One region of the Heyndrickxia faecalis genome, then DNA from elsewhere that is predicted to be linked to it. Evidence: riboswitches for the same ligand, from Rfam matches in the RefSeq annotation. Region 1 holds a riboswitch; the other holds the start of a gene.
What was found. Region 1 has a riboswitch for cobalamin ahead of ABR335_RS02370 (prenyltransferase/squalene oxidase repeat-containing protein). Riboswitches for the same ligand answer to the same signal wherever they lie in the genome.

Region 1 (15,970 bases):
GATAAAAGGGATTGTTCATTAATGTTTGACGGACAAACCTCATATAAAGAGGGTCCTGTACAATAGAAATTTTATTACAAAAATCAGGCGAGTCTTTCAAGTCCCGGATCAAAATTTGGTTTGGATATCCGTCACGGGTATCACATAGCCAGCTGTACATGCCACCGGTCCATGGGTAATCTTCAGGAAGCCGCATTTCCGCTCGAATGTTACGTTTGATATTATAAATGGATTCCGGCAAATAAGTATAAATGGTATCATCCTGGCTGTACTGCAATTCAACATTAAATAAGGAAAAGAAATCGTTAATTTCTTTAATGTTTGAAGCGTCCAAAACGCTTATTCGAGTCCGTTTACGGGTTTTAACATGATAGATGGAAGTGCCGTTTACGTCTATCAAAATTCCATCATATTTATCCATATTCAGTTTTAAGGCATCTGGAAGGAGTCTGATATAGCTACGGCCACTGGCCAATATGAGCTTAACCCCTTTCTTTTGCAGTTCAATCAACTTATGGAATGTTTTCGGTGATATGTTATTTTCTGATGTAAGCAGGGTTCCATCCATATCACAAACGATCGCTTTAATTGTCATTCTTGTACACCACTCTTTTTTGTGAAATATAGCGCTTTCCGTATTTTTTCAAGCGACTTCTTATTTTCTTCTTCATCATGATACATGACAGACACATATATAATATCAATAATGGTTAAATAAAGAATACGTGCAGTAAGTGTCTCCGATCGAAAAGCAGATTCCTCAGAATAAACAACAAAAGCGGTGTCCGAGAGTTTGACCAACTCCGAATCATAATTTCCCGTTAATGTAATAATTTTTGCCCGGTTTTCCCTCGAAATTTTTGCTATTTCAATGGTATCAAGTGTCTCTCCTGAATGTGAAAATAGAAACACACAATCATCGGGACCTAATTTTGTTGCATAACTGAGCTGCATATGTAAGTCAGCAACATAGTTACAATGATATTTGGTTCGCAGGAATTTATGGTAAGCATCAAGGGCAATGACGGATGAGGCCCCCTGGCCAAAAAAGTAAATGCACTTTGCCGGATAAATTAAGCTCAATGCTTTATTTAGTTGCTCCTCTTTCAAAGATTGAAGTAAATTTTCTAACAGCCCTTTATTTGAATTTATAATTTTTTGTGCAATAACATGCGTAGAATCAGATTTACAAATATCCGGAAAAACAACAATCTCTTGGCTGCGTTCTTCGTTTGTACGAAAGTTTGAGGCAACAGTAATTTTAAAGTCTTGAAAACCGTCGAATCCGATTTTTTTAACAAATTTAAAAATTGTAGATTCCGAGACGCCAGTATCCTCAGCAATATTGGAAAGGGTTTTGTTTACAACTTTCTTACCAAGTTGCATGAAATATTCTGCAATGATTTTTTCGGTATCAGTAAAACTTTTCAAACGAGGGCGAAGTAAATTTCTCAAATAATCGTAGGTCATCGTATTTCACCTCTTGGAAGTATAGTATCCTAATTGAATCCGTTTTATTGTTTAAATTCTCCTTGTGTGCTTGAATGAAAATCATTTATCGGCCTGTGACCTTTTTAGCTTTTTCAACCGCCACTTATGACGTTTTTTCTTTCGGCTAACTGCCACGTTTTTGAAATATTTGTATGGATATTTGGTGTTTGCTTACGAGCTTCAAATGACTGTGTCATCTATGATAAATCCTTTAGCAATGCCTGGGTATTCATTTCCCGCTTCCAAAGTATTTGGACCCTTTCAGTTTGATATGAGCCGGAAAAACGGGGTTTTCTGACAGATGAAGGCAATATTTTCATTTAACCGTTTCACAAGGGTTTCGCCCCCCCCATAGGTTACTTCTCCCGGTGTCCCAAAATGGAATCATTGCAAGTGGTGTGGCACTTTAATAAAGATTCATAGCAATGGACTGTTTCCATCATCTTTATTCTTAGATGCCAAATAAGATCTTTGTGGTAGAAGGTCAGAAGCAAGCGTCACTTCAATCTCTTTTTTGTCTCTAATCAATTTTCATTATACAAGACTTAGGGAGAGATATTTCTTATTTTGTCCTCTCAAATCCTGGAGAAACGGGAAAGAGGAAAAAAATCAATTAAATTACTGCAGGTTTCATCCTTTAAAGTTATGATATCACACTCACGGGATTGAAAAAATATTTTTTCCTGTAATCCTTTACAGATAAAAAATATTTGCTAAGATGAACTTGATCATTGATATACCCCAAAATTTCTCAGGGAAGTGATAAAAAACAAAAAAATCCAGAGATTGATATTCAAAGCTGCTTTATAAGAATCAGCCGTTTTTGACATGAGTTTTTCCAAGCTAAGCCATGTATTTTTTGGGAAGCTGGTTTTGTTTTTCGCCGAGTAAATTGATCAATGGAGGTTGGTCTGATGAAAGTAGGCATGATAGGGTTAGGCAAAATGGGATGGAACATGCTGCTGAATTTGCAGGAAAAATCGGTGAATGTTGCAGGATATGATGCTTCAGAGAGTGTTAGAAAAAAAGCTTACGAGGAAAACTTGCCTGTTCAAGATTCACTTGATGCGTTATTAAATGTTTTAGAAGAGCAAAAAATTGTCATGTTAAGTACACCTGCAGGCAACATTACGAACACATTAGTAAAAACGCTATTAGACAAACTAAATCCCGGGGACATTATAATAGATGCGGGAAATTCCTACTACAAAGATAGTGTTAAAAATTTTGAATTGGCCCAAGAAAAAGGAATCGGATTCCTCGATTGCGGAACGTCCGGGGGTATAGAAGGGGCCAGATACGGTGCATGCTTGATGGTCGGCGGAAAAAAAGAAATTTTTGATCAAGTTGAAGAAATTTTTTCTAAATTGGCATGTGAAAAGGGTTATACCTATACAGGCAAACCAGGGAGCGGCCATTATTTAAAAATGATTCATAACGGGATTGAGTATGGCATGTTACAGGCTATCGGAGAAGGATTCGATGTTTTGCATGCAAGCCAGTATGATTACGATTTTGAAAAGGTTGCTTCAGTCTGGAACCATGGTTCTGTGGTTCGCTCCTGGCTGATGGAATTGGCGGAAAAAAGTTTTAAAGAGGATCCAAAGCTGGATCATTTGCGCGGGATTATTGACGCAAGCGGTGAAGGAAAATGGACTGTAGAAGAAGCGCTTGATTTGAATATTCCTGCTCCGGTTATTGCAAGTTCATTGTTCGTACGGAACGCTTCAAAAATTGAAGATAGTTTCTCTGCAAAAGTTGTATCAACGATTCGGCATCAATTTGGAGGACACGAAATAGTTGAACACTAAGGAGTAGTCATTATGGGTGAAAAAAATAAAATTGCAATCGTAAATTCAAGCAGTTTTGGAAAGATTTTCCCGGATCATATGGAAAGATTGCGTCAGTTAGGGGAGGTTGAAAGATTTCATTTTGATAGTGAAATTGATGGGAAAACACTGGCGAAAGAGTTAAAAGGCTTCAATATGATCATCGCAAGTATAACGCCCTTTTTTACAAAAGAATTTTTTGAGTACAAAGATGAGTTGAAGTTAATTACACGACATGGGATCGGCTTTAATAATATCGATCTTGAGGCTGCAAGAGAACATAATACAGTTGTTTCCATTGTACCGCCTTTAACGGAACGTGATGCAGTTGCAGAGAATAATGTTACGAACTTACTAAATGTGATGCGGCAAACAAATAAAGCGCATCAAAAAGTTATAAAAGATAAATGGGAAGAACGGGCAAATTTTATTGGCCATGAGATCAGTGGCAAAACAGCCGGGGTCATTGGAGTAGGAAACATAGGCAGCCGTGTTGCCGAAATATTCTATTATGGATTCCGGTGTGAAGTACTAGGATATGACCCTTATAAAACTAAGCAAGACCTGGCGGCATTTGGTGTTAAAAAAGTTGAACTGAATGAGCTGTTGGAAAGAGCTGAAATCATTAGTATATGTGCAAGTCTTAACAAGGATAATTATCATATGTTATCCGAAAAAGAATTTGCCAGGATGAAAGATCATGTCTATATATCGAATACTGCCAGGGGGGCATTAATTAAAGAAGAAGCGATGGTAAAAGCATTGCAAGATGGGAAAGTGGCTGGTTTTGCAACAGACGTATTGGAAGATGAACCCGGCAGATCGGACCATCCTTATTTAAACTTTGATAACGTTATCATGACGCCGCATACTTCTGCATATACAATGGAATGTCTGAGAGGTATGGGGGATAAGTGTGTTACGGACTGTGAAATGATGGCAAAAGGAATCCTCCCGAACCGTTCTGTACAACCGGTTAGTTGCTATTTAAAGTAGGAGGTTTTTAAAATGATCCAGGATTTAAATGTGAAAGTTGGCCCTCAATTCTATCGATATAGCGAGGGTGCAATAGATATTATACCTGAGATACTCCAGGAATATCAAGCTAAAAACATCATGATTGTCCATGGGACGGTATCTTGGGAAAAAGCAAAACCCTTTATGAAAAAGGTAATGGGTTTAGATAAAAAAATTATTTATGAACAATACCATGGCGAATGCAGTTATAATGAGAGCCACCGGATTGCAGAAATCATCCGGGAAAATGATATTGATTTTGTAATAGGCGTCGGGGGAGGAAAACTAAGCGATTTGGTGCTGCTCACCAGTCATTTAACAAGTACCCCATTTGGCTTAGTCCCCACTTTAGCCAGCAATTGTGCGGCATGGACGCCACTTTCTGTTATGTATAAAGACAACGGCTTAGCAGAAGGGAAAACGGAGCATGTGAAACGCCAAGCTGCATTTCTTGTTATGGATCCAGCACTTGTCATTGATTCGCCCGTAAAATATTTTATTGCTGGCATTGCAGATACTATGGCGAAATGGTATGAATCTGATTTGATTTTGGAACAAGACAAATTTAGCAGAGAACCTTTTCCACAGCTGGCACGGTATACAGCACGGATGTGCAAAGATACGATTTTAAATGAGTCCATGAAGGCGATTGAAGATATGAAAAATAAAACAATCTCCGATGAATTCACGCATGTTTCAGAAATTATTATAGCCATTTCCGGTTTGGTTGGGGGATTGGGTGATAAATATGCACGCAATACTGCAGCACACGCAATCCATGACGCGATCTCTGCCTATATACCGGAAGTGCATAAATATTTACATGGAGAAAAAGTAGCGTATGGCATATTTTATCAATTGGCATTGGAAGGAAAGTGGAAAGTCATTGATGAATTAACTCCGTTTTATGAGAAATTGAATTTACCGAAGTCTTTAACGGAAATGGGCGTATACCCTATGTCTGAAAGTTTATTGAAAGACATTATTCAATTTGTTAATAGCAAACAAAAAGTACACTTGCTTCCAATTGAAATAAATGAAAACGTTTTAACGGAAGCGTTAATCAATTTGGAGAATTATATTAATAAATAAGGGGGTTGCAAAGCGTGGAAACATTAACATTTTGGCAAAGTTTGATCATAGCGCTTTGGGTAGCAGCCATAATGTCGCGCGCGTTTTTAGGAGGGGCAACATTAACATTACGCTTTTCCCCATTAATGACAGGTTTAGTTGTAGGGATAGTAATGGGGCATGTAGCAGAAGCAATGATCATCACCGCAGCCATTCAGTTGATCTATATGGGGGTTTTTTCTCCTGGGGGGACAATGCCTTCAGAGCCCTCAATTGCAGCAGCCATCGCTGTTCCGGTTGCAATATTAGGTAATCTAAAGCCGGAAGCAGCCATCGCGGTAGCAGTACCTGTTGGGTTGTTAGGTGCATATTTATATCAATTCCGCTTTTTCATTAATACTTTTTTAGGCAAAATAACTGATAGGGCTGTAGAAAAGTTGGATGATGGTGCAATTACTCGCAGTATTGTTCTTTATCCTGTTATAGCGTCCTTTATCCTGTTTGTTCCGTTGGTCTTTATTGCATTGTATTTTGGCGCTCCTGTTATCGCTGATGTTATTAAAGCTTTGGAAGGAACTGTCGTATTTCATATCCTTGAAGTCATTGGAGGCGGTTTAGCAGCAATTGGTATTGCGACAACGATTTATGTCATCGGGCGCCGGGAATATATTGTCTTCTTCCTATTAGCCTTTTTTATGAGTGTTATTTTTGCAAGTTTAAAAATCACAATGGTAACATATGCAATCCTGGGCGCATTAATCGCTGCGATATTCGTGCTTGTTAAAAGTTCGAATAATAGAACGGCTTCAACAAATGCAAATGATGCAAGCGGTTTTGATGACGATGATGATGACTTCTAATAGGCTAAAAGAAAGGAGAATTTAAAATGCAGGACAAAGGAAATAAACTGCCAAATGCATCAGGTTCAAATTTGGAACCTGAGCAAATTACAAGTAAAGATGTATCCAAATCCTATATAAGATGGCATTTTGCGAATGAAATCCCGCACTCTTTTGACCGTTATCTGGCAGCTTCATTATTATGGGCTATGATGCCAATACTGCGTAAATTGTATAAAGATGATGAAGCTTTACGTGCGGCATATAAGAGGCAACTGTTGTTCTTTAACACGCAGTTAACCTGGGGCGGCGGTATCATTACCGGTTTAATGTCTTCAATGGAGCAGGAACGTGCCCGAGAAGAGTATAACCGTGAAGAAATAAAAATGACCGACGACTTAATGTATAATACGAAGGCCGGGTTGATGGGAGCTTTAGCAGGTATCGGGGATTCAATTGACTCAGGTACGATTCAATACATTTTTATTGCAATTGCCATTCCTTGGGCTCAACACGGTAGTGCCTTGGGTGCACTTTTCCCGTTTGTTTGCTTTGCTACCTACCAGGTATTGATTGGTTTGTTTTTCGCACGCCAAGGATTTACAAGAGGCCGTAATGCGACTACATTGATGCAAAGTTCAGGGATTCAAAATATTATTGACTTGCTTTCAATTTTAGGTTTGTTCATGATGGGTATTCTGGCCGGGAACTATGTAAAAGTTTCATCATCTTTGACATTCCATTTATCGGGACGCGAATTTAATATACAAGAGACATTAAATTCTATTCTGCCTGGAATGTTGCCTCTAGCAGTAGTATTAGGAGTATACTGGTACTACACGAAGAAGGGATTGAAAGTTACCCGGGCATTAATCTGGCTAACCGTAATATTGGGTGTTCTTGCAGCTGTTAGAATTTTATAACAAAAATTTTGGCAAAGGGGATAGAATGAATGGGTGTTGTAAATCTGGCTCGTGTAGATGAGCGTCTAATCCATGGACAAGTGATGATCACCTTATCGAAGCGCAACGGTGTTAACTCCATATTCGTAGTGGATGATGTTGTAGCAAAAGATAAATTTATGAAAGACCTCTATAAGAGTGCAGGCAGCCGTACAGGCCAAAAAACAATTGTAATGACCCTGGATAAATGTAAGTATTATTGGGATGAATATCGTTTTAAGGAATACAGTTGTATACTAATTGCAAAAACCATTGATGTAATGTATGAGTTAGTAAAACATGGGGTTCCGATGAAAGAATTAAATATCGGCGGCATTGCTCAAAAGGATCCCGAGAAAGACTTGCTAGTCACCAAATCTGTTTATTTAAATAAAGAAAACGCACTGAAATTAAAAGAATTAAACGAAAAATATGGTGTTGAAAATATCTATTTTCAAGCAACGCCCTCAGCATCCCGTACCAGCTTGAAAGAGGTATTAAGTAAATTTAAACTATAAAATTTGTTAGTAAGGAATGATATGGATGAACCGACAAGAGCTCTTACAGGATTGGTATGTTCGCTATCGTTTGATTTTTAATAAGCGTTATACAATAAAACAGAAGGATCGTTTTTTGAAAAGCTTATCTGCTGATATCCTTCCGTTTCGTAAGGATATTAAGCTTGATATATTTAAAATAAATGAGAAAGATAAAAGCGAATACAAAAATCTTTATGTGGGCAATGTAAAAAAAGCGGATACCATTTTCTGTACTTATTATGATACGCCAGCAGCCCGGTTCAGTCCATATCATTTTTTTGATGTCGAGAACAGGAAGAGAAGTATAACAAAAACCATTTTATTTTCTTCCATTTTATATATTATTGTTGGATTGCTATTTACTTTATTTGTAGCCATTCCAATATTCCAAGCAAAAGAAACAGGGAAAACTTGGTTCGTATTATGTATTTTGATATACATCCTGTATTTTTATTTCCTGAATAAAATTACACGAGGGTGGCCTAAAAAAAATAATGTAATACAAAACACTTCTTCTATATTATTGCTTTTGAATTGTATCGCCTCTTTCCGTTCAGAACGGCTGGCGTTTGCTTTTGTGGATGCTGGTTGTACAAACAATGCAGGTTTGAAAAAAGTCATGCATGACAGTCATGCGAAAATTTTAATGCTGGATAGCGTTGGTGCTGAAAAGCCACTCTATCTGGTAAATCCAAAATCCGGGCAATACAGCGCCATAAAACAGGGGGGCCAAGAGGATTCACTAGCTTTAAAGAATGAACGTCTGGTTTATATCATTAGCGGAGATAAAAAAGATAACCAATTTGTATTATCACGGAATGATTTGAAGAAAAAGAAGTTGAATGAAAGTAATATGAAGAATGCGTTTACGTTTTTAGAGCAAGTCGCAAGGAGGAAATCCAAATGATCGGGATCATTGTCGCTACCCATGGGAAATTGAGTGATGGTTTAGTGGACGCTGCCGAACTTATTATAGGCGGGACAGACAATATTGTAACCTTGAATTTGTTTCAAGGAGACAATGTTCAGGATTTAAATAAACAAGTACTTGAAGCAATTAATAAAGTTGATCAAGATAATGGCGTTATGATTTTCACAGACCTTTTTGGTGCGAGCCCTTACAATCAGGCTACCTTAGCCGTTCATTCACTCCCTGTTGAAAAGCAGGAAAAAATATTTGTTATTACCGGTGTTAACTTGCCAGTGTTAATTGAAGCGATCAATCAGAGAATGATGGGCACTCCTATTCATGAGGCAGTGAATGCTATTTTAAATGAAGGCCAGCAGAGTATGGTGGTATGGCCGTCAGAAAAAGATCCTTCTGATGAAGAGAATGAAGACTTTTAAGGCAATGTAATATAGTAGTTGATCAGGCTGCTTAACTTTCTCTGGAAATGGATATTCTCTCCTTTAAGGCAGTACCAGTGGGGAGAGGCTAGAAATAAGTCGGTACTGTAAAAGAATCATTAAGAGCAATTCTGGGTTCTCTTAATAGAGATAAAGGGTGTGAGCATTTTGAAAAAAGGTAATATATTAAGCGCTTTAGAAAAAAATGGGCTTATTGCTGTTTTACGGACTAATACCGTTGAGCGAGCGATTACAATTACAGATGCTTTAATTGAAGGCGGTATCAAAAACATTGAATTAACATTTACGGTCCCTAACGCGGATATCGCAATAAGAAAAATTACAGAGAAATATAAAGATTGGCGGGGCATATTGATAGGGGCTGGCACTGTTCTTGATTCCGCGACTGCTCAAATCGCACATCTTTCCGGAGCGAAATTTATTGTTTCACCAACTTTCGATAAGGGAACTGCCCTGCTATGTAATCTTTATCAAATTCCTTATATCCCGGGGTGTATGACTGTTAATGAAATGAAAGAAGCGATGCAGGCAGGTGCGGAAATAATAAAATTGTTTCCAAGTAACATTGTCGGCCCGGCTTTTGTAAAAAATGTTAAAGCCCCTTTGCCTCAACTGGAAATTATGCCTTCAGGCGGCATAAATCTGGATAATATGGGGGATTGGATAAAGGCAGGCTGCAGAATAATTGGCGTTGGCGGAAGCTTGTTGAAGCCTGCGGAAAACAATGATTTTGCGGGAGTTGCCAAGATGGCCAGGGCTTTTGTACGGGAATATCAATTACAGACTGAAGAAATGAGTAATCAGTACGTATCATTTTGATAAGTATACAGGACAGCACTTCCTTTGATGGATACGAAGGAGGTGCTGTTGTTTATTGTGCTATTCAATGGAATCTTGAAAGACTCATAGCAGTTAAAACATTATATAAACTCAAAAGTAATTACCAACCTCAAATAGTTCACTTAAATTCTCTCCATTAAGTTAACCCAACATCTTTTGTTGTGCTCCATATCAGACAACAGCCAAACAAGGCTGCCTGCGTGAAACAGGCAGCCCTGGGCTAAATATGTTCGATTCGCGTTTTTTCTTTTGCAATCAGTTTGATTAAAACCGGCCCTAAAATTAAATAAAAGAAGAAGTTTCCCGCGGCATGGTAGCTGTCAAACAACAGCCCGCCGAGGTAGTATGTCCAAAACGCAAACGGCCCGCCGATAAATAAATAATTTAATGAAACCATAAAGCCGAACAGGAAGCCGGTAAAAGCTGCATACAGACATAACACGAGATGCGGGACTTTTTTGTATAACTCTTTCTTGCCGAGCAGGCCGGAAAGCACCGCGATAGTACCCCACGCAAGAAATTGCATGATCGCAAACAGCCCCATGCCGAGAAACATGTCGGAACCGAAGACCGTCAAAAAGGCAAGCGCCAAACCGAAGCGGATGCCGAAAACAAAAGAACTGCAAATGATGATCACGGTGCACGGCTGGACATTCGGGACCGATGCCATCAAAATCCGCCCGGCGACGCTCAGGGCCGCCAGCATGGCAAGAAGCGCCATTCTCCTTGTCAGCCGTGAAGCGGTTTTCGCTGACTTCCTTTTTTCAAGCGGCTGATTCCCCATTTTATGCATCTCCTATTTAGAATAGAACCAGACAACCTGATCGCCGGTTTTTAGTTTATACGACCCTGCGGAAACGTTTGGCTCTTTTCCGTTTACTTTATATTTCCAGCCGCTCATGCCGCCTTGATCCCCTTCATACTGGCCATTAATGCCCTTTACATAGACGGTTGCACCGGACCCGGAATAATCGAGGCTTACGCCTTCAGAAGCGGCGGCTTTTTTTAAAGCGGAAAATGCAGTGTCTCCGCTTTTATAACTGTATTTGCCGCTGAAAACCGGCCCTTTGTAGCCCTTTACGGTTAAAGAAACCGTTTCGGCTTTTGCTTTAGATGGCGCTGCGGTGTTGCCGGAAGCGTGGCTGCTGCCGGACCCGGACGAAGAAGCCCCGGTTGTCGTTTTCGTTGATGTGCTGGATGTGACCGCCGTTTTGGTATTTGTGGCAGGTGCTTTATCCGTCTTGCTGTCTGCAGAAGCCTTTTCTTCAGCATTTTTGGAGTGGGCAGCTGAATCCGCCGCATTGCTTTCGGATCCGCCCGTATTGCTTTTTTCATCCGTTTTGTTGCTGCCGGCGGCGTCCGTTTTCTTTCCGGTTGTACTGTCTTTTGCTGCCGTATCCTTTTCCTTCGCTGAAGTGTTTGCAACTTGTGTTGTTTCAGAATAAGTTTTAACGGTTTTCGATTCAAAATGGAAACCGTCGATAAAAAACCAGGCGCCGAATGCAATCAATAAAACGGCAATACTATCAATAATGATACTTTTATATTTCATTCCTGCTCATACCCCCAGAAATTTTTTACGGATGATTAGCAGGATGACGCCTGCACCCGCAGAAAGGGAACCGACCCAGCCGTGCACAGGAGAAACACCCGTTGTTTTGGTAATGACGACTTTTTTCGGCTCTTGCTGCGCATCTTCTGCAGGGGGTGCCTGGGCAGCTGCAGTTGCAGTTGCAGGTTTGTCCTCTTTTTTTGCATTTGAAGCTGTTTTTGTTTTTGCCGGCGTTTGTTTTTTGGCTGTAGCCGGTTTTTCCACCGTATTGGTTTTTGTAGTGATGTTGTTATGCGTAATCGTATGGTCTTTCGTATTCGTAATGGTGTTCGTTTTGGTTACGACTTCTTTCGTGTGCTTTTCAACCACTCTCGGAGGAGCTGCAGCCGGGCTGTGACCGGGACTTTTGCCTGGATCTTTATCTTCAGCATCCGAATCAGTTGCGCCCGTACTGCCGGCATCGGATTTGCTAATATTCCTGAAGTTATACAGGGTATCTCCTTTTAGAAAAAGGTCATAGGCGACAAGGGCCTCAAAAACTTCCTCTGTCGCAAAATCATTTATTCCTTTATCACCAGGCAACCATTTAAAGCCATTGTCGATTTTATAGTTGTTTAGTAGAAAAGAAACAGGGTTGACATGGTTTTTAGTAAATTTGTTTGATGTCGGATCGACACCAATGGATGATAAACCGATAATAGCTTGGGCTGTAGATGAAGAATTGACACCATCAAGACTTGTAGAAATGCCCGGATTATAATCATAGCCCCCGTTTGATTTTTGGGCTTTCATGAGAAACCTTTTTCCATCACGAATGGCTTTTTTTACAGAAGGGTCATTGTAATATTTTTGATACATGCCCAAGGCTGTGAGCACCATACCGGTTGAGTCTGTATCCGGCGGGGTCTTCCCGGAAGTGTCCCAGCTCCAGCCTCCTCCAATTGTTGTTGCGCCATCGGTTATTTTCACTTCGAGATCAACTAGCTTGGCCGCGATTTTTGCGGGTGCATTTTCTGCGTTACTTGGAATTGCATAGTCATCCGTACTTAAAGCGATTAAATCAAAAGCATAAACCGTTGCTGTTGCACGATCTGCCGGAGACGCGTACACTTCTTTCACCAGGTTCCTGCCATTAATAAATTGAGACGGATCCTTGCCCATTGCTTTAATAGCGATAATTGCTTTATCTAAATCTCCGCGGCTTACGTTTGATGACTGGAGTTTATGAGAAATCGTATTTGTGTAATCTGATATCTCTTTTTTCTCCAGCAAACCTTTCTTTGCCAAAGCCGCCACAACCAAATCGGAATCCAGTTCAGATTTCTTAAAGAAAGCAGGATTCTTTTGGAAATAACCGGCTGTATTCTCAATGCTTTCTGTTACCGAACCAGCTGCAAAACTGTGGATTGGAACTGCAAATGCCAAAACAAAAACAATTCCCAGAAAGAGTCTTCTTGCGCTTTTCCCCACCATTACCGCTCTCCTTTCATAAAAAACCCCTTGTACAAAAGAGGTATACAAGGGCAAAATTTTTTTCGCCTATACCTCGTAGGCTTCAAATAAACCGACAGCTTGGGAGAAAGATCTGACTTAGGAAAATGTTTTCCATCACAGTGGCGGGACCGTACAGGAATTTCACCTGTTTCCATCGCCCAAGCCCGTATTTAGATGTCAGTAATTAATTATAGAACAACCCCTGCCTGTTGGAAAGGACAATTTCTGCCACTATTTCATTGACAAACAAGCGGTGCTGTGCTAAAAAATAAGATGTTAGCACTCTGGTGTTAGGAGTGCTAAAGGGACATTGCCATCATCTATACATATAAAGGAGAGATCGAAGTGGCGGTAAAGGAATTTAAAGCAGAATCCAAACGGCTTCTCGACATGATGATCCACTCGATTTACACGCAAAAAGAAATTTTCTTGCGTGAGCTGATATCCAACGCCAGCGACGCGATTGATAAAATTTATTACAAAGCTTTGACAGATGAAAATTTAACATTTGATAAAGACAGCTACTACATTAAAATTACCCCGGATAAAGAAAACCGGACGCTGACTGTTTCTGATACCGGGATCGGCATGACGGAGACGGAACTGGAAGAAAACCTCGGCACGATCGCGCAAAGCGGTTCGCTCGCTTTTAAACATGACAATGAAATGAAAGACGGGTATGATCTTATCGGCCAGTTCGGCGTCGGCTTCTACTCGGCGTTCATGGTGGCAGATGAAATTACCGTCATTTCCAAGGCTGCGGGGAGCGATCAGGCTTATAAATGGCAGTCGAAAGGTGCGGAAGGCTATACGATTGAGCCGTGCGAAAAAAACGGCAACGGTACGGATATTATATTGAAGCTGAAAGAAAACACAGAGGATGAAGACTACGATCAGTATTTGGAAGAGTACCGGCTGCGGGCCATTGTGAAAAAATATTCCGATTTTATCCGCTACCCGATTAAAATGGATGTAACGGAAAGGCGCCTGAAAGAGGGCAGCGATGATGAATACGAAGAGGTCAAAGAAGAACAAACGCTCAACAGCATGGTCCCGATCTGGCGCAAAAACAAGAGTGAGCTGACAGATGAAGATTATGAGCAATTTTATATGGAAAAGCATTACGGCTTTGACAAACCGGTCAAGCATATTCACATCAAAGTTGACGGCACCGTGCGTTACAATGCAATTCTTTACATTCCGGAAAAAATTCCGTTCGATTATTATACGCCGGAATATGAAAAAGGGCTGGAACTGTATGCGAATGGCGTTCTGATTATGGAAAAATGCCCGGATCTTTTACCGGATTATTTCAGTTTTGTCAAAGGGATGGTCGACTCCGAAGACCTGTCTCTGAACATTTCGCGGGAAATGCTCCAGCACGACCGTCAGCTAAAACTGATTGCGAAAAATATCAAAAACAAAATCAAGCGTGAACTAGCTAACCTTTTAAAAGAAAACCGTGAGCAGTACGAAGCATTTTTCAAATCATTCGGGCGTCAGTTGAAATTCGGGGTATACAATGAATTTGGCGCGCACAAAGAAGATTTGCAGGATCTCCTGATGTTTTATTCTTCAAAAGAGAAAAAGCTTGTTACGCTTGATGAATACGTAAGCCGCATGCCGGAAGACCAAAAATACATTTATTACGCAACCGGTGAGTCGATTGACCGGATTGAAAAATTGCCGCAGACGGAACTTGTGCTTGATAAAGGATACGAAATCCTTTACTTTACGGAAGACATCGATGAATTTGCGATCAAGATGCTCATGAATTATAAGGAAAAAGAATTCAGGTCCGTATCAAGCGGCGATCTCGGTTTTGAAACGGAAGACAAAAAAGAAACCGATGCCGAGGAAAAAGAAAACAAAGAGCTCTTTGCATTTATGAAAGAGACACTGGACGGAAAAGTGAAAAATGTCCGTGCCTCGCACCGCTTAAAATCGCATCCGGTCTGCTTTACAACGGACGGCGAAGTGTCGATTGAAATGGAAAAAGTGTTGAGCGCAATGCCGAACGGACAAAATGTAAAAGCCGATAAAGTGCTCGAAATTAACATCCATCATGATGTATTTAACGCATTAAAAGAGGCGTTCGCCCATGACAAGGACAAATGCAAGCTTTATACAAACCTGTTGTATAACCAGGCGCGGCTGATTGAAGGGCTCGAGATTGAAGACCCGGTTGCATTTTCAAATGATATTTGCAAAATGATGGCATAAGGAAGCCCGCATATTGCAAAAAAGCCACGGGACATCCAGCAAATCTACGGCCCCCGCGACGGCCGGCATGGTTGCTGTGCCCGTGCCGGTGAGCACCGGGACATTTGCAAACCGTATGGCTGGAACATTTCATGAATAGCAGTAGTTTATATGACGAAGAAGGCTCCATCTGAAAGCAAGATGGGGTCTTTTTGTATTTTTTATAAAAAAGGGTTGCCCGAATGGGAAAGGTGATGTATATTTATAACATATTATTTATAAATATTAACTTTGGCGCACACGAACAATACAAGGGGGCCATCCAATGAAGGAACAGCTTAGACACCATTTGAGTCAAATCGAGTCCAAGCTCTGGGAAATGAGCGACTACTTATATCATCATCCCGAACTTGGCGACCAGGAATACCAGTCTATGAAATTACTCACGGACTTCCTTGCGTCACACGGCTTTTCAGTGGAAAAAGGAATTGTCGGCAGGCCGACCGCTTTTAAAGCAGTTTATGACAGCGGAAAAACAGGGCCGGCAGTTGCCTTTTTATGCGAATATGATGCGCTTCCGGGTGTCGGCCACGGCTGCGGCCACAATATGATCGGAACGATGAGCGCGGGTGCGGGTGTGCTTTTAAGCAAAATGGTTGACGAAACCGGCGGCCGCGTGGTGGTGCTCGGGACACCTGCAGAAGAAACGAACGGTGCGAAAGTTGCGATGGCGGAACAGGGTATTTTCGATGGGATCGATGCCGCGATGATTGTCCACCCGGCCGAT
Region 2 (15,970 bases), 650 kb from region 1:
TTTGGCTGATACAGTCGGGAGAGTCGTGATACCTTCCATGGAACTGCCGGTCGGGATTGTCATTTCAATCCTCGGCGCACCATACTTTATTTATCTGCTGATACGGACAGCATAATGCATAATAGTAAAGCACACGGAAGTCCCTTATTCATTCCGTTGGAAAAATTTTGCACATGCCCAGAGCGGAAAGATATTTACAATTTTTAAATTTTTCGCTACGATAACAACAGTGATAAAAAAGGAAGGCTGATTTTATGATATTCGGGCTCGATCCATCCATGTTGGCACTGTTAGTTGGTTTTGGGTTTTGTGCAGCTTTTATTGATTCTGTTGTCGGCGGGGGCGGCCTGATTGCCCTGCCTGCCCTGCTGTTTACTGGGCTTTCGCCGTCTGCAGCGGTTGCTACCAACAAACTCGCGGGGACAATGGGGTCATTTACAAGCACATTTGTATTTTATCGTTCCGGGAAACTTGATTTATCTTCCATTTATAAAATGTTTCCGCTCACCTTTTTCGGTTCGATGCTCGGCGCTTACACCGTCCATCTCATGGATCCGGATGTGTTAAAACCATTGATGCTGATCATGCTTGCCGCAGTCGGCATCTATACGGTGACGAAGAAAGACTGGGGAAAAATCATGGCGTATAAAAAGTTATCCGTCCGCCGGCTGATTTTGTTTACGGCACTCATTTTTCTGATCGGTTTTTACGACGGATTTCTCGGCCCGGGCACCGGTTCCTTTTTAATGTTTGCCTACCTCATGATCGGGTTTGACTTTTTAAAAGCAGCCGGAAACGCGAAGTTTTTAAATTTTGGCAGCAATATCTCGGCCCTCCTTATGTTTATTTTTTTAGGGCAGGTTCATTATGCCTACGGGATTCCGATGGGCCTTGGGCAAATCGCCGGCTCCATCATCGGCTCGCGGTTCGCGATCAAAAAGGGGAGCGGCTATGTGCGCGCGCTGTTTATCGCCGTCACATTTTTGCTGCTTGCCAAAAATACATATGATTATGTACACGCGTTTCTTTTCGGCTGACAAAAAGGTTAGATGAAGGATCACGTTTTTGCCATGCAACCCGGGGGATGCTTTTTGTGCAGCTCGCCGGGATTTTTTATGGAGGTGTTTGAAATGAACAAGTCCTGGCTCATTGTTCTTGTTGGTGCTTTTTTCGAAGTCTTTTGGGTCATCGGGCTAAAGCATGCGGATAATTTGTTAGAATGGGCGGGCACGCTGGTTGCCATTACTGCAAGCTTTTACGCACTCATTGCGGCAAGCAAGGATTTGCCGGTCGGAACGGTGTATGCCGTTTTTGTCGGGCTCGGCACAGCCGGAACGGTTTTTTCCGGAATCGTATTTTTCGGCGAGCCGTTCAGTTTCATAAAAATTGTTTTGATTTTCATTCTGCTGGCGGGCATTATCGGCTTAAGGATTGCGGAAAATGAAAAAAGCAGCGGGGAGGCGGATTCTTGATGGCTTGGGCTTCTCTACTCATTGCAGGGTTATGTGAAATGCTCGGCGTGGCCGCCATGAATATGGTAAACCGCCGCCGCAATCTGCAGTCTGTGCTGCTCATGGTGCTTGCTTTCGGCGGAAGTTTTTTGTTTATGTCGTTTGCGATGCGGACATTGCCGATGGGCACGGCCTACGCCGTCTGGACAGGAATCGGTGCAGCAGGGGGCGCAATTGTCGGCATGTTATTTTTTGGAGAATCAAGAGACTGGCGGAGAATTGTTTTTATCACGATGATTTTAGGCGCAGCGGTCGGGCTGAAGCTGGTATCATGACCGCCACGCGGTGTTATGCATGTTTTCCTTTTAACGCCAAAATGAAAATGGTGCTGATAATCATCAGCGCACCGGCCCAGTCAAAAAAACCGAGCGGAACATGGAGCCACACCACAGTTAAAAATGCGGCGGAAAGCGGCTCTGCTGTGGCAAGTACGGTTGTTTCTGATGCACTTAAATATTTCAGCCCTTCCAAATAGCAAAGAAAGGCAACCAGCGTTCCAAATAAAATGACAAAAGCAATCCCCGGCACCGCGGCCGGAGAAAAGTTCCCAGCTGCATGCCACGGCGGATGAATGAAACTTAAGACCGCGCCCCCAATTAGCATCCCCCAGCCGACGGTTACGTCCGCACCCCATAGGTGAAGGAGCTTTATCGGCTGGAGTGTGTAAAAAGCAGCGGTAAAAGCCGTTAAAATACCCCAGAAAAGCGCTTTTCCCGAAATGGATAGCGTCGTAAAACTGCCGTGTGTGACAAGCAAAAATGTTCCGGCAACTGCAAGAAAGACGGCAAATAACGTACGCCGGCCAGGCATTCTCCTGAATCGGGCGGCCAGAAAACACGGCACAATGACACACTCGAGGCTTTGCAAAATGGTTGCTGTTGCTGCATTGCCGTACCGGATAGCGGCAAAATAGGTGTACTGGACGCCGAGCATGCCGAAAACCGCAAAAAAAATCAGATCTCTCCGTGAAGCCGGGTCTTTCCATACCCCTGTGACACGATTTCTTTCTCTTCCGTAACAAAATCCGAGCAAAAGCAGGCCGGATACAAGCAGCCGCATGACCGTGAGCCATTGCATATCCATTTGCAAATGCTGGAACAAATATTGCGCAATCGTACCGGATACACCCCATAGTACCGCGCCTGATAAAACAAGCGCGATTCCTTTCGCTCGTAGTGTATGCGCTTCTGTTGCAAGCTGCTGGACAACTTTTTCCAATCTATTCCCCATCTTTCTATTCTGTTTGGCTGTCTTGTGGAAATGGCGGTCCGCATCCGTGCCGGTTGCCCGGAAGATGCTTTCCATGCTGCTTGATTGTTTTTACCCGGCGCATCTTTCAAGGACCGATGCCGCGCTAGGCTTTACTGCTGTTTTACTTTCTCCCTGAATTTTTCCGGCATCATCACCATGATAACTTCCCCTGTTACGACCACTTTATCTTCCGCAAATACTTCTGTGTTGATCCGGTACTTTTTCGGATGAATCTCGGTAACGGTTCCTATTGCCTTAAGCGGCACACCAAGCGGGGTAGGGTGTTTATATTCCACTTTTAATGTGCCGGTTACAAACCGCGGCGGCTCTGTCCCGTCGCCAAGTTCGTTGCCGTTTTTCCGGAGCACATACAGCGATGCGGAACCGGCGCTATGGCAGTCAATCAGCGATGCTACGATCCCTCCGTAGGCAAACCCCGGGATCCCCCCCATATATTCAGGAAGCGGCGTATAAATCGTGATGGTTTTGTCCCCCAGCCAGCCCGTGCGAAAATGATGGCCTTTTTCATTCAGCCGCCCGCAGCCGTAACAAGTTGCAAATGAATCGGGATAGTAATCCTGAACTGCCTTTGTAACACTTTCCTCCATTTCCTCACCCCTTTTTTATTCTATTTAAAATTATAATACATTTTGCACGAAATTTTAACAGCTGTATTTTTAGAAAGTTTGGCCATATAAAAAGCACCGGCAAACAGATGTCCGGTGAAAATCTTTTTTTACTTATAAATTTTCCAGTTGCTGTTTTATTTTTTCCACTTCTCTCTGGCTCAGGCCAGTTTTTTCCACAATTAATTGAAGCTCCATACCCTCTTGCAACATTTTGATGGCAATTGGAATCGTTTGTAACATTTCTTTTCTCTCTTCTTCTCTTCCCTTCTCTACTCCTATTTCAATTCCTTCCTCTTTCCCCTTCTTATACCCGCGGTCAAAATAGGAATTCGGCAGCTTCAATACTTGCTCTGCCTCGTCATAACTCGGGTTCAAGGCTTTTCCCCTTCTATCTGCCTTTTGATCTTCATGATCTCGTCTTCACTCAAGCCGGATCCCTGGGCAATGACCTTCACATCCACTTGATTTTTTAGAAAATTGATAATCAATCGTTCTCTTTCTTTTTCTCTGCCTTCCTCTTTCCCCTTCTTATACCCGCGGTCAAAGTAAGAATTTGGCAAGTCCAGGACAACTTCTTTTCCATCCACACCAGGCAGCCTGACTTCCATCTTATGAATGCTCCAATTGTTGTTTTATTTTTTCCACTTCTCTCTGGCTCAGGCCAGTTTTTTCCACAATTAATTGAAGCTCCATACCCTCCTGCAACATTTTGATGGCAATTGGAATCGTTTGTAGCAATTCTTTTCTTTCTTCTTCCCTTCCTTCTTCTCTGCCTTCCTCTTTCCCCTTCTTATACCCGCGGTCAAAATAGGAATTCGGCAGCTTCAATACTTGCTCTGCTTCGTCTGGATCCAGCATTTTAATGTTTTCCATTACTTCCGCCTCCTCTTTTTCGTTCAATTTTAAATAATAATCAAAGAAACCGTGTAACAGCCTCATTTTTGCAGGGTCAAGTTCCATCCGGGCCAGCATCCGCAGAAACTCCAGTTTGACCTGCACCCGTTCTTTTTCTGTATACCCCATTTTGCTTAATAATGCCGCGGCAACAGGGTTGTTGCTCCGGATATAATTTCTCCAATTTTGTTTCATCAGATGAATGGATAAATAGTGAAAACGAAGAATTTCAATGTTGTGGAACGCAAAGGTGTACGTATCAGGGGTTTCTGTTTTCTCCTCGTAACTAAAAACGGCAATCGGCAATACCGGTTTCCGGTGCCGGAGACTGATCATCATGTAGTAACGAAACATGCGTTCAGGAAAAGGTTTCTCGTAATACGACTGCGGCTCTACATGGATGAGAATCACGGTATCTTTGCCTTTTACCTTCGTTTCGGCAAGGATGTCAACCCGTTTTTGCTCACCGCCCGGAAAGTCCGTAAACTGTTCCTGCGACAAAAACCGCACCCGGCGGTAGTCGAGATCCGCTGAAAGATCCGGGAAAAACGCCTCCATAAACTCCTGAAAAAAGTTTTGGATCAGCTCCTTAAAAAAACGATCATGCACGTGATAACCGGCATGTTTTTCCATTACAAGTTCCAAAGGCAGCACTCCTTTTCTTATTTTTCAGTTTTATTATAAAGGACAAACGTTCGTTTTTCAAGTGGTGGGCACACTATTTTTTCAAATTTCATCTGCCATGCCCTCAGAACAGGAGGGGCAGACGCAAAACCATCATTCTATCTGCATGCTAACTTTTTCCTTCCGGGAAGCCCTGATGTAAAATAGAGATACAAAATTCATCTTAACTGCTTTGCCATACAAATTTACCCTACGTTCACTCTATACAGCAGAACAGGAAGTGGTGAACATGTCTGCCATTTTATTCTGGTTTATTTTATGCGGCCTGCTGACGGGATTCGTCCTTTTCCGTAAGCGCCCTTTACCGCAAGCACACGGCACAGCCGGGCGGGAAAAGATATCCGTTATTATTCCGGCAAGAAATGAAGAAAACACCCTGCCTGCCCTGTTGGATTCTTTAAACAAGCAAACAACCAAACCCGGTGAAATCATTGTGGTGGACGACCATTCCGAAGACAAAACAAAAGAAACAGCAGAAAAATTCGGTGTCACCGTCGTTTCTGCGCCTGATCTTCCGGATGGATGGACCGGAAAAACGTGGGCCGTCTGGAACGGTTACGTGAAATCCACCGGGGATCTGCTTATCTTTCTCGATGCCGACATCCGCCTTGCTGAACACGCCATCAGCTCTCTTGTTACAGCACAAAAACAGCAGGGAGGCGCCATCTCTGTCGTTCCATACCATCTTACTGAAAAATTTTATGAGAAACTGGCAATGGTTCTGAACCTGCTCGGGATTTTCTCATTCACCTCGCCGTTTGAGCGCCTAAACCGACAAAAAGGGCTTTATGGTGCCTGTATTTGTGTATCAAGAGAAGATTATGACAAAATTGGCGGGCACGGGAATATCCGCGCTGAAATGCTGGACGACCTGAACTTAGGCGCCCGTTTTCAACAGGCTGGCATTCCGGTCACCAATTTTACCGGAAGCGGGCTCGTCTTCTTCCACATGTATCCCGGCGGTTTCAGCCATGAGCTGCAAGGATTTGCAAAAGGGGCGGTGTTAAGCACATCAGCCATTCATCCTTTTACAATTGCGGCTGTAGTTTTCTGGATTCTCGGTCTGCTCATATCCGAGCTCGGCTGCTTCTCCGGCATCCCTTACTTTGTTGCGGGGTATTTGCTGTATGCCGCCCAAATCTATTATTTTAACCGGCATACGGGAAACTTTGGCATCCTGCATCCTTTATTTCACTTTTTATCGATGATTTTTTTCCTGGTTGTCATCCTGTATTCCCTTTATCAGTCCCATTTTCGTAAAAAAGTGCTTTGGAAAGGCAGATACATTGATGTGGGAAGGGGGCAAAACAAATGACTTTTTTATTATCAGCACTTTGTTTTCTTTCCGGTTCGCTGATGTTTTCTTACTGGATCGGCTTGTTATTAAACGTCAATATTCGCAAAACCGGGGACGGAAACCCTGGTGCAGCAAACCTTTGGAAAAAAGCCGGTTACAAATTTGGGCTGCTTGGCATTGCGGGTGACTTCGGCAAAGGTTTTCTTCCAGTTTGGCTGATCATAAAATCGGGGGCGGTCCCATCGCACAAGGCGTTGATTCCCATTGCCCTGGCACCGATTGCCGGGCATGCCTTTTCCCCTTTTTTAAAGGGAAACGGTGGAAAAGGCCTTGCCGTAAGCTTCGGCGTATGGAGCGCATTGACCAAATTTCGCATATCCCTCACTTATGCCGTTATTCTTGCATGCTTTTATGTCCTAGCAAAGGTGGTGAAAAAAGGCAAAAAAACAACCAGCAGTGAAGACAGCCTGCAAACGACAACCGGATTCCTGCTGCTATCCCTCTTTCTCATTTTTCAAAAATATCCTCGTTTTCTCTTATGGATCTGGCTGGGCAACTTCATCATCCTGCTGTGGAAAAATAAAAAAGCGCTCATGCGTTTGAAAAAGGAAAAGCATTTCACCACGTAATTGGGGCTTGCTGAACGAATCCAATTCTGAGTTTGCACCCTATTTGTCCGTAAACGCTGTCTAAAAATATCTCGTTTGTATTGGCTTTTGAATGCAAGTTTTTCCCTAAATTGGTTGTAAACCCCTTGCATTTAAATTTTTGCCAAATCCGTCAGCATCCTTGCCAAATCTAGAAATTTTGCTTATTCAGCAAGCCCTAGTTGGCATGCAAAAAGCGGGAATCACTCCCGCTTTTTTGCTAGTGCCATCCATCAGATCTTTTTTTGCCGTTTTCTTTCCGAAAATATTTTTTCACCGTGCTGCAAACTGTGTTCTAGACAGATTACAGCTCATCAAATCCGTTCAAATCGCTCACTTTTGTATAAGAACGGGACTTTTGTTCAAAGAAATCCGTTTTGGTTGCATCGAAATTATCAGCATAGGCGCGAATCCATTTCATCGGATTTTCAACATGTTCCGGGTACAGCTCGCTTAATCCGATCATGCGCAGCATTTTATTGGCACGGTATTTAATAAAACCTGCCATTTCCTCAAGATCGATCCCTTCCACGTCCTGGAGCACGTATTCCGACCACTCGGTTTCCAAGTCAACGGACTCGCGGAACCGGGCATATACCCAATCGGAAAAGGCCGGCGTGTTCAATTCCGGATGTTCGGAAAGCACCGCGCGGATCAGTTCCGAAATAAAGCGCCCGTGTTCCAGCTCATCGCGGTTAATATAACTGATCATCGTCGATGTGCCGACCATTTTGTTCTGCCGCGCCAGATTATAAAAGAAAGCAAAACCGGAATAAAAGAACAACCCTTCCAGCAGTGTCGAATACACGAGCGTTTTCACAATATCTTCCACATCCGGCTGCTGGGCAAACGCATTGTATTGCTCCATCAGTTTTTTGTTTCGCTTTAGCAGCACCGGATCTTTCCGCCCGATTTCAAACGCTTCATTTTGTTTATCAAGGGACACGACGGACGATAAAATATAAGAATAACTCTCATTGTGGACAGCTTCCTGCTGGGCAATCACCGCCAAAATCGATTGGATGGACGGATCGGTCGCATACAGTGAAGCAAGCAAAATCGTCCTCGTTTGTGAAGAATCGAGCGTTGCCAGCAGGCTGATGATTTTCAAAAACGTTTCCTGCTCTTTTTCCGATAACAGCGGGAATTGTTTCACATCTGTTGACATATTCACTTCATCCGACTGCCAGTAATTCCCCAACAATCGTTTATACGTCTTATACCAGTGCGGATAAGCAAGATCATTCCAGTTTAAAATTCCGCTTGACTTTCCTCCGAATAAGGCAGTCGCTTTATTCGGGTGAACCGGATCCAACGTTTTCGCTTTTTCCAGCAAAGCGTTTGACATCTTCCAGCACTCCTTCTATCCATTTTTCCACTTCTTTTTCCTGGCTTCCCCTCGGAGACTGTTCAATTTTTAACGGTTCCCATGGGCTATTATAAAATTTTGCAAGTTTGCGGGCGGCCAGGCAGAATAAATCATCACCGCCAAATTGCGTTTCCCCCGTTCCAAACACAGCGACATTGGGAGGTTTCCAGCCAATTTCCAGAACAAAATCCTTCACTTCTTCAGGCGTGGCGCCCCGTTCCCATGTGAAAGTTCCGACCAGGATCAAATCATAGTCGCGCGGCGAAAACGGCGGGGAAATGCCGATTTCGTGCATGTCCACCGCCATCCCGCGCGCCCTGCACCAGGATGCCAGCAGTTCCGCCGTTTCTTTTGTATTGCCACTATAGGATAAGTACGCAATCAGCACTTTCAACTTTGGCACCACTCGCATTCTTCCACTTCATTGGAGGTCGAGCGCACATAATAGGTCGTTTTCAAGCCGGACTTCCAAGCTTGCAGATGGAGATCAAGCAACACTTGCGCGCGGATATTGTACGGCACATAAAAATTGAAAGAGATGCTCTGGTCAATATGTTTTTGCCTTGCCGCATTCTGCCGGACGGACCATCTTTGGTCAAGTTTATAAGCCGAACGGCGGTAAATGTTGTACGTCCGGTGGTCTAAATCAGGCGCTGTAACCGGAAATCTGTAATCCTTTTTTTCTTCCATATAATAAGGCTGGAAAACCGGGTCAATGCTTGCTGTCGAGCCGGCAATAATCGAAGTGGTCGCATTCGGTGCAACCGCCATTAAATATCCGTTCCGCAAGCCGTATTTTTTCACTTCTTCAGCAAGCGCCAACCAGCGTTCACTTGTGTAGCCTTTACCGGTAAAATAAGCGCCGGTGCTCCACTTGCTGCCTGGAAATGCCGGATAGCTGCCTTTTTCCCTGGCTAATTCCATGCTGCTTTTAATCGCATAGTAGGCAATGTTTTCGTACAGTTTATCCGCATATTCGACGGCTGCTTCCGTTTCCCATTCAATTCCCTCAAGTGCCAGCAAATGATGCCAGCCAAATGTGCCAAGCCCGACCGCACGGTACTTTTTGTTCGTGATTTGCACTTGTTTAATGGGCAACGTATTGACATCAATCACATGATCGAGCATGCGGACCTGGATGCGGATAAGCCGTTCGAGCACCCCGTCCGGGACAGCTTTCCCAAGATTGATGGAACTCAAGTTACAGACGACATAATCCCCGGAACGGTATTTCTTTACGATCACATTTTCTTCTTTGATCCATTCTTCAATCAGCTCAGTCGGGGACTGGTTCTGGGCAATTTCCGTGCATAAATTGGAGCAGTAAATGATCCCTTTGTGGCTGTTCGGGTTTTGCCGGTTCACTTCATCGCGGTAAAACATAAACGGCGCTCCTGTTTCAAGTTGCGATCTCATGATGCGCTTCATAATCTCGATCGCCGGAACTTTCCTTTTCGAACGGAGATCGGCATGGATGCACGCCTCATATTTTTCACGCCAGCTCCCTTTTCCCTTCTCTTCATCGTAAAAATCTTCAAGAGCAAACCCCATGACTTCTTTTACTTCATGCGGATCAAAAACATACCAGTCCCCGCGCTTTTCCACCTGTTCCATAAAATAATCTGGGATGCACACGCCTGTATAAATATCGCGGGCACGGAGCCGGTCATCGCCGTTATTTAACTTCAAATCGAGAAAATCTTCAATGTCGCGGTGCCACACATCGAGGTAGACGGTAATGGCGCCTTTTCTTGTCCCGAGCTGGTCAACGCTCACTGCCGTGTTGTTCAGTTGTTTGATCCACGGCACCACACCACTCGACATGCCCGGGAAACCTTTAATCGCGCTTCCCCGTCCACGGATTTTTCCCATATACACACCGATCCCGCCGCCGTTTTTCGAAAGCTGGGCGATGTCGGTGTTACTGTCATAGATTGATTGCAGGCTGTCCGCCACTGTATCAATGAAACAACTCGAGAGCTGGCCATGCGTTTTGCCCGCATTCGCGAGCGTCGGGGTTGCGACCGTCATGTACAGATTGCTGAGTGCCCAGTACGCTTCCTTCACATGTTCCATCCGGGTTTCCTGCTGTTCATCCTGCATCAGGTACATCGCAATCACCATCCAGCGCTCTTGCGGCAGTTCATAGACATGCTTTTCAAAATCACTTGCCAGATAACGGGTTACGAGCGTATAGAGGCCGGGATACGTAAAAAGCAAATCCTTCTCCGGGTCGATTAGGCGGCCGAGCGTTTCTATTTCCTGCTTTGTATATTTGTCAAGCAGTTTTGGAGAATAAATGCCTTTTTCTACCAGCTGCCTGATCAAATCATAGAAAGACCCGTACTTGAGGGTTGGATCATAATGCCGGTTTTTGGCGGCTTCGGCATAAAGCTTATGTAAGTAAATTCTCGCTGCAAAGAATGTCCAGGTCGCACCTGCTTCATCGATATTTTCAAGGGCATGTTTAATAAGTAGATCTGTTTTTTCCACCAAAGAGGCATCCTGGTCCCATAACTTTAAAATCTTTTCCTTATAAGCGCCGGTTTCAATCTCCAGGCCTGCAGACATTTGATCAATGAGCTGCAAAATCATTTCTTTTGATTCCAGTTGAATAGATATCACGTTTTCTCCTCCCTTTTTTGAACGCAAAAAAACCGTTCATTTCAGGGGGATGAACGGCAAAAACGGCAGAAAAACAGCATCCGTGATCATCTGTTCCGCCGTTTCCCGTTCCCGCACCCCGAAGAATAGAAACTTCGAGTATTGGCAGGTCTCCTGGCTTGTGTTTCATTCTAATGAAGCCCTTCCCATACCGCCGCCAAAAAAAGCAGCCGGTACAGTGGTTCGCTCTTTCGTCCACACTGACAGTTGCGGGGGCAGCTCCGGTTTCCCACCGGATTCCCTTTTCAGGCATTTCAAAGCCACCAATACTCGCATACTATATTTAGTATTTTTTTGTTTTAGAATTTCTATATGTTGTTATCCTACCATATTCGACAAAAGATATCAATCCTCAGTTACGTTGAATATGTTTCAAGTTTGTCCGTAAAAAGATGCCGAATACGGAGCAGCCTTCTTCGCCTTTTTCCTTAAGGAATGGATTTTCACAGTCCGTTATCCATTTTAGACGATTGAGGGAGCAGGTACAATACATCGGTTTGACTTTACCCATTAAATTTCTCCCCCACACATGACATTGCAAAAAACCAGAAGCACAATGGCAAAAATTTTAAGCGTTTCCTTCTCATTCATAGGGGCGCTCTTCGTAAAGCACTGGTGAAAATGTGGGCTGCTGCCTTCACATAGAACCCGGCTACGTTAAGGGAGCATGGAAAAACGAAGGTCTTTCTTCACATAGAGCCCGGCTATGTTAAGAAAGCGTGGAAAAATGAAGGGCTTTCTTAACATAGAGCCCATCTACGTTAAGGAAGAACGGAAAAATGAAGATCTTCCTTCACATAGGGCGCGGCTATGTTAAGGAAGCTTGAAAAAACGGAGGTCTTCCTTTACATAGAGGGCGGCTACGTTAAGGAAACACGGAAAATTGACGGCCTTCCTTTACATAGAGTGCGGCTACGTTAAGAAAGCTTGAAAAAATGACGGCCTTCCTTCACATAGAGCCCGGCTACGTTAAGAAAGCTTGCAAAATTGACGGCCTTCCTTCACATAGAACCCGGCTATGTTAAGGAAGCTTGCAAAATTGACGGCCTTCCTTCACGTAGAACCGGCTACGTTAAGAAAGCATGCAAAAACGACGGCCTTCCTTCACATAGAACCCGGCTACGTTAAGAAAGCATGCAAAAACGACGGCCTTCCTTCACATAGAGCCCAGCTACGTTAAGGAAGCACGAAATAACGAAGATCTTCCTGTTAAGGAAGCTTGAAAAAAACGGAGGCCTTCCTTCACATAGAACCTGTCTACGTTATAGAGGCAATCCCGATTAGCCCGTTATTCCCGCCCCTTTCAAGCAGCAGTTGCAAAAATGAAAAAGTTGATCCAACAACCGCGACCTTTCTGGGCTGATTCGTATACGTCTTTCAGGTTGCAAAAAAAGAAAAGGTTGGGACCAACAACTGGCCTCAACCTTATCCTTTTTTAATTCGTCTTCACTGCTTGAACTTGATAGCCTGTTTTTTCAACGATTTCTTTCAATTCATCTGCCGAAACCTTTGCCTCGTCAAAATCCACTTTTGCTTTGCTGGCGTTGAAAAGTACTTTCACATTTTCCACACCTTCCACTTTGTCCAGCGCGCCTTCTATTTTTTTCATACAAGACGGACAGGTTAACGTTTCTAATTGCATCACGGCTTTTTTCATTCCGTTTCCCTCCTTTTGTTTTTATTTTACATGCCGCACTGGTTTCCGTAATTGATCTCCATCAAGTTGGCCGATTTTGCTGATCTTGAACTTCTGCCGTCCGCCCTTTGGTGCAAATCCGATCAACCGCATTGCATTTAGAATAACAGCTAAAACGCTTCCTTCATGGACAAACATCCCGGCTGCAAGGTCTACTTGTCCCCGAAGAACACCAACAAGCAAAAATACGACGACCGAAAGTGCAATTGCTATATTCTGTTTCATATTCCGCATCGTTTTTTTCGACAGGGCAAAGGCATGGGCATATTGGGAAAGCTTGTCTGCCATCAAAACGATATCAGCCGTTTCGATAGAGATATCCGTTCCGCCTTTCCCCATGGCAAGCCCGATATCTGCCGTTGCAATCGCAGGGGCATCATTCATGCCGTCTCCTGCCATCGCCACAACAGCTCCTTCCTCTTTCAGTTTCTTCACATAGTCCACTTTTTCATCCGGAAGCAGCTCTGCATGAAAGGCATCAATACCCAATTGGTTGGCGACGGCTCGGGCGGTATGGCGGTTATCGCCTGTTAACATGACGATCCTTTTGATCCCGGCAGCGCGCATGTCCTCCAAGGCAGCCCGGGCATCTTCACGGATTTGGTCGGCGATGGACAGAATGGCTTCCAACTTTCCATTGACCGCAATAAAAATAGCAGTATTCCCCATTTTTTCACGATCGGTTGCGTAACTGCCCGCTGATGGAGAAATGGTGATGCCTTGTGCTTCCATCAATTTGCGGTTCCCCACAGTAATGGCTATGCCATCAATGGTTGCCGTCATGCCTTTCCCTTTTATCGCTTCACCTTCCTGCAAGTGATACCGGTTAAACGGGATGCCCCTTGCTTCTGCTTCTTTCACAATCGTTTGGCCGAGCGGGTGTTCAGAAACGGTTTCCGCCTTGGCCACAAGCCCGAGCACTTCCTCTTCGCGCCTTGTGCCAAGCAGGTGCAAATCCGTGACTTCCGACTTCCCTTTTGTCAGCGTGCCGGTTTTATCAAATACGAGCGTATCCACTTTTGACAGTTTTTCCATCACATCCCCGCCTTTGATCAGCGCACCGTGTTTCGCGCCGTTTCCAATTCCCGCTACGTTTGACACGGGAGCGCCAATCACGAGCGCACCTGGGCAGGCAATGACCAGGAAGGTAATCGCTTTGTGAAAATCACGGGTAAAAACAAACACGGCGAGTGCAAGGATGACAATCGCCGGTGTGTAATAGTTTGCAAACCGGTCGAGGAAACGTTCGGTTTTCGATTTTGCATCCTGTGCTTCTTCCACCAGTTCAATCATCTTTGCAAAGGTTGTGTCATTCCCGATCTTTTCAGCGATCATTTCGATATAGCCGGTATCTAAAATCGAGCCGCTAAAAACAGGATCGTTTTCTTTTTTCATGACGGGTGCCGGTTCCCCGGTAACCGCTGATTCATCCACGAATGCCCGGCCGTTTGTAATGATCCCGTCAACCGGAATTTTGCCGCCCGGGAGGACAACCAGCTTGTTCCCTGCCCGGACGCGATCTGCGGCCGTTTTTTTTCGGGTTCCGTCTTCTTGAAGCAAGATCGCTTCCTGCGGGGCCATATCTGCCAATTGCTTTAAAGACGAACGGGTTTTCTTTAATGTCCTGGCTTCTAAATAATCGCCAAACAAAAACAGAAAAGTGACAGCTGCGGATTCCATATATTCGTGGATTAGCAAGGCACCTGCAACCGCCACCGTAACGAGCAACTCAATACTGAACGTTTTCATCCTCGCCGCTTGCCAGGCTTTGATGGCGATGGGAAGGACAGCAGCAACGGTTGCCGCCATCAAAAAACCGTCCCTCCAGGCGTAAAAGCCCATCCATTTCATCCATAAACCAAGAACGATTAAAATGCCGGCGATCCATGCCAGATGATGCTTATGTTGATGGATTTGTTCTAACATTGGAACTCCCCCTCACCTGTTATACGATTATTTTAAAAGAGCCCCTTGCTTTCATCATTGACCCTTGTCAAGATTTTTAATTTAAAAATACACCGCAGGACGGGTCCATTGAAAAAATGCGCAGACAAAATTTTGGACACACAAAAAGCGGCGGGTCACCATTATTAGTGGTTTCCCGTCGCTTGTTTATTTTTTCAGCACTTTTTCAGTGGTGACCGCCGGCTGACGTTGCCTCATCTGCATACAATAACAGCTCGTCCAAGTCAGGAATTTTGATTTTCTTATTTGGCAACTGCTCTATTAATCCCTGTTTTTCCAGATTTGTAAACTTTCGGCTGATGGTTTCGGGGGTTGTTCCAAGATAAGAAGCCAAATCTTTTTTAGACATTGGCAAGGCAATCACTGTATCATTCGTGCCGCTTTGTTCCACACAACTGGCTAAAAAGGAGATGATTCTGGATTCCACATTTTCGACCGCTACCCGGGCCGTTTGTTTTTCCGATTCTTCCAAACGCTTTGTGATTTCCGTTAAGATTTTTAAAGCGATTTGGGGATATGCCAGCAAATAGGCTTGAAGGTCCTTCTGTTTCATCCTGCAGATAGTCGAATCCTGCAGGGCCTCTGCGTAATTCTCATGAATTTCCCCCGGTTGAAAAACAGCCAGCTCGCCGGTAAAATCACCCGGATTTAATATGCGGACAAGCTGCTCCTTTCCCGAATCTGCCAACCGGTAAATTCTCACTTTTCCGGTATGGATAATATACAGCGTATCATCTCTTTCCCCTGCCCGGAAAAGTATTTCCCCCTTTTGTAATGCCAGCGTTTCAACAGACGCCCCGATTTTCGCCATCTGTTCTTCTTCCAGATGGTTGAAAATAGGCACGAGCCGTATGCATCCCGCATGGCTTTTACAACCATGCCCGGGATGGGAACCATGGATATGATGATGGCACTCCATGTGATGAGCCCCCTAAAAAAAATTTAGTTTTGCCCAAGCTCTTATGTCATATGATGATGGCTTAGCTTCTCATGCCATTTTACCCGGAAAACGCTTTACAGACAAGTGATCCCGGCCTCGGTATGGCGATTACGAAACAGCTCGTGGAACTTCACGGGGGCTCTATCAATGTAAAAAGCGAACCTGGCAAAGGCACTGCAGTACGCATTCTTTTGCCGATATTGCCGTGAAATATGCGGCAGTCTACACCGTTTCAAGCTCCATTAACGAAACCTTTTCTTCCAGCGCAATACGCGCATTTTTAGTTGCCAGCTGCACCATTTCTTTTTTCTGCCCGCGTTTCGGCTGTACGATACGGGCGGAAACGCATATTTCGGCCGCTTCCTTCCCAACTGCTGCCGGAATGAGCATTTCCTTTGGCAACGTATTGCCACTCTCGCCATA

Region 2: linked by a shared signal. The riboswitch ahead of ABR335_RS15960 (ribonucleoside-diphosphate reductase subunit alpha) and the one ahead of ABR335_RS02370 (prenyltransferase/squalene oxidase repeat-containing protein) in region 1 are both predicted to bind cobalamin.

The regions. Positions count from the first base shown of each region.
Region 1 is NZ_CP158453.1:479,455-495,424, forward strand. It holds gene ABR335_RS02305 (HAD family hydrolase) at 1-595, opposite strand, end outside; gene ABR335_RS02310 (MurR/RpiR family transcriptional regulator) at 592-1,470, opposite strand; gene gnd (phosphogluconate dehydrogenase (NAD(+)-dependent, decarboxylating)) at 2,406-3,302, shown strand; gene ABR335_RS02320 (D-isomer specific 2-hydroxyacid dehydrogenase family protein) at 3,315-4,316, shown strand; gene ABR335_RS02325 (iron-containing alcohol dehydrogenase family protein) at 4,329-5,429, shown strand; gene ABR335_RS02330 (PTS mannose/fructose/sorbose/N-acetylgalactosamine transporter subunit IIC) at 5,444-6,268, shown strand; gene ABR335_RS02335 (PTS system mannose/fructose/sorbose family transporter subunit IID) at 6,295-7,170, shown strand; gene ABR335_RS02340 (PTS system mannose/fructose/N-acetylgalactosamine-transporter subunit IIB) at 7,200-7,706, shown strand; gene ABR335_RS02345 (hypothetical protein) at 7,732-8,634, shown strand; gene ABR335_RS02350 (PTS sugar transporter subunit IIA) at 8,631-9,074, shown strand; gene ABR335_RS02355 (bifunctional 2-keto-4-hydroxyglutarate aldolase/2-keto-3-deoxy-6-phosphogluconate aldolase) at 9,243-9,914, shown strand; gene ABR335_RS02360 (ECF transporter S component) at 10,156-10,719, opposite strand; gene ABR335_RS02365 (DUF4430 domain-containing protein) at 10,732-11,487, opposite strand; gene ABR335_RS02370 (prenyltransferase/squalene oxidase repeat-containing protein) at 11,494-12,960, opposite strand; adenosylcobalamin (AdoCbl) riboswitch at 13,014-13,161, opposite strand; gene htpG (molecular chaperone HtpG) at 13,327-15,204, shown strand; gene ABR335_RS02380 (M20 family metallopeptidase) at 15,509-15,970, shown strand, end outside.
Region 2 is NZ_CP158453.1:3,346,394-3,362,363, forward strand. It holds gene ABR335_RS15895 (FecCD family ABC transporter permease) at 1-115, shown strand, start outside; gene ABR335_RS15900 (TSUP family transporter) at 255-1,037, shown strand; gene ABR335_RS15905 (DMT family transporter) at 1,131-1,472, shown strand; gene ABR335_RS15910 (DMT family transporter) at 1,472-1,786, shown strand; gene ABR335_RS15915 (DMT family transporter) at 1,800-2,729, opposite strand; gene ABR335_RS15920 (PaaI family thioesterase) at 2,873-3,370, opposite strand; gene ABR335_RS15925 (hypothetical protein) at 3,503-3,766, opposite strand; gene ABR335_RS15930 (hypothetical protein) at 3,763-3,999, opposite strand; gene ABR335_RS15935 (Rpn family recombination-promoting nuclease/putative transposase) at 4,001-4,930, opposite strand; gene ABR335_RS15940 (glycosyltransferase) at 5,199-6,284, shown strand; gene ABR335_RS15945 (glycerol-3-phosphate acyltransferase) at 6,281-6,895, shown strand; gene ABR335_RS15950 (ribonucleotide-diphosphate reductase subunit beta) at 7,218-8,261, opposite strand; gene ABR335_RS15955 (flavodoxin) at 8,206-8,688, opposite strand; gene ABR335_RS15960 (ribonucleoside-diphosphate reductase subunit alpha) at 8,673-10,907, opposite strand; cobalamin riboswitch at 11,034-11,229, opposite strand; gene ABR335_RS15965 (heavy-metal-associated domain-containing protein) at 12,382-12,603, opposite strand; gene ABR335_RS15970 (heavy metal translocating P-type ATPase) at 12,625-14,568, opposite strand; gene ABR335_RS15975 (Crp/Fnr family transcriptional regulator) at 14,774-15,526, opposite strand; gene ABR335_RS15980 (ATP-binding protein) at 15,598-15,756, shown strand; gene uvrC (excinuclease ABC subunit UvrC) at 15,770-15,970, opposite strand, start outside.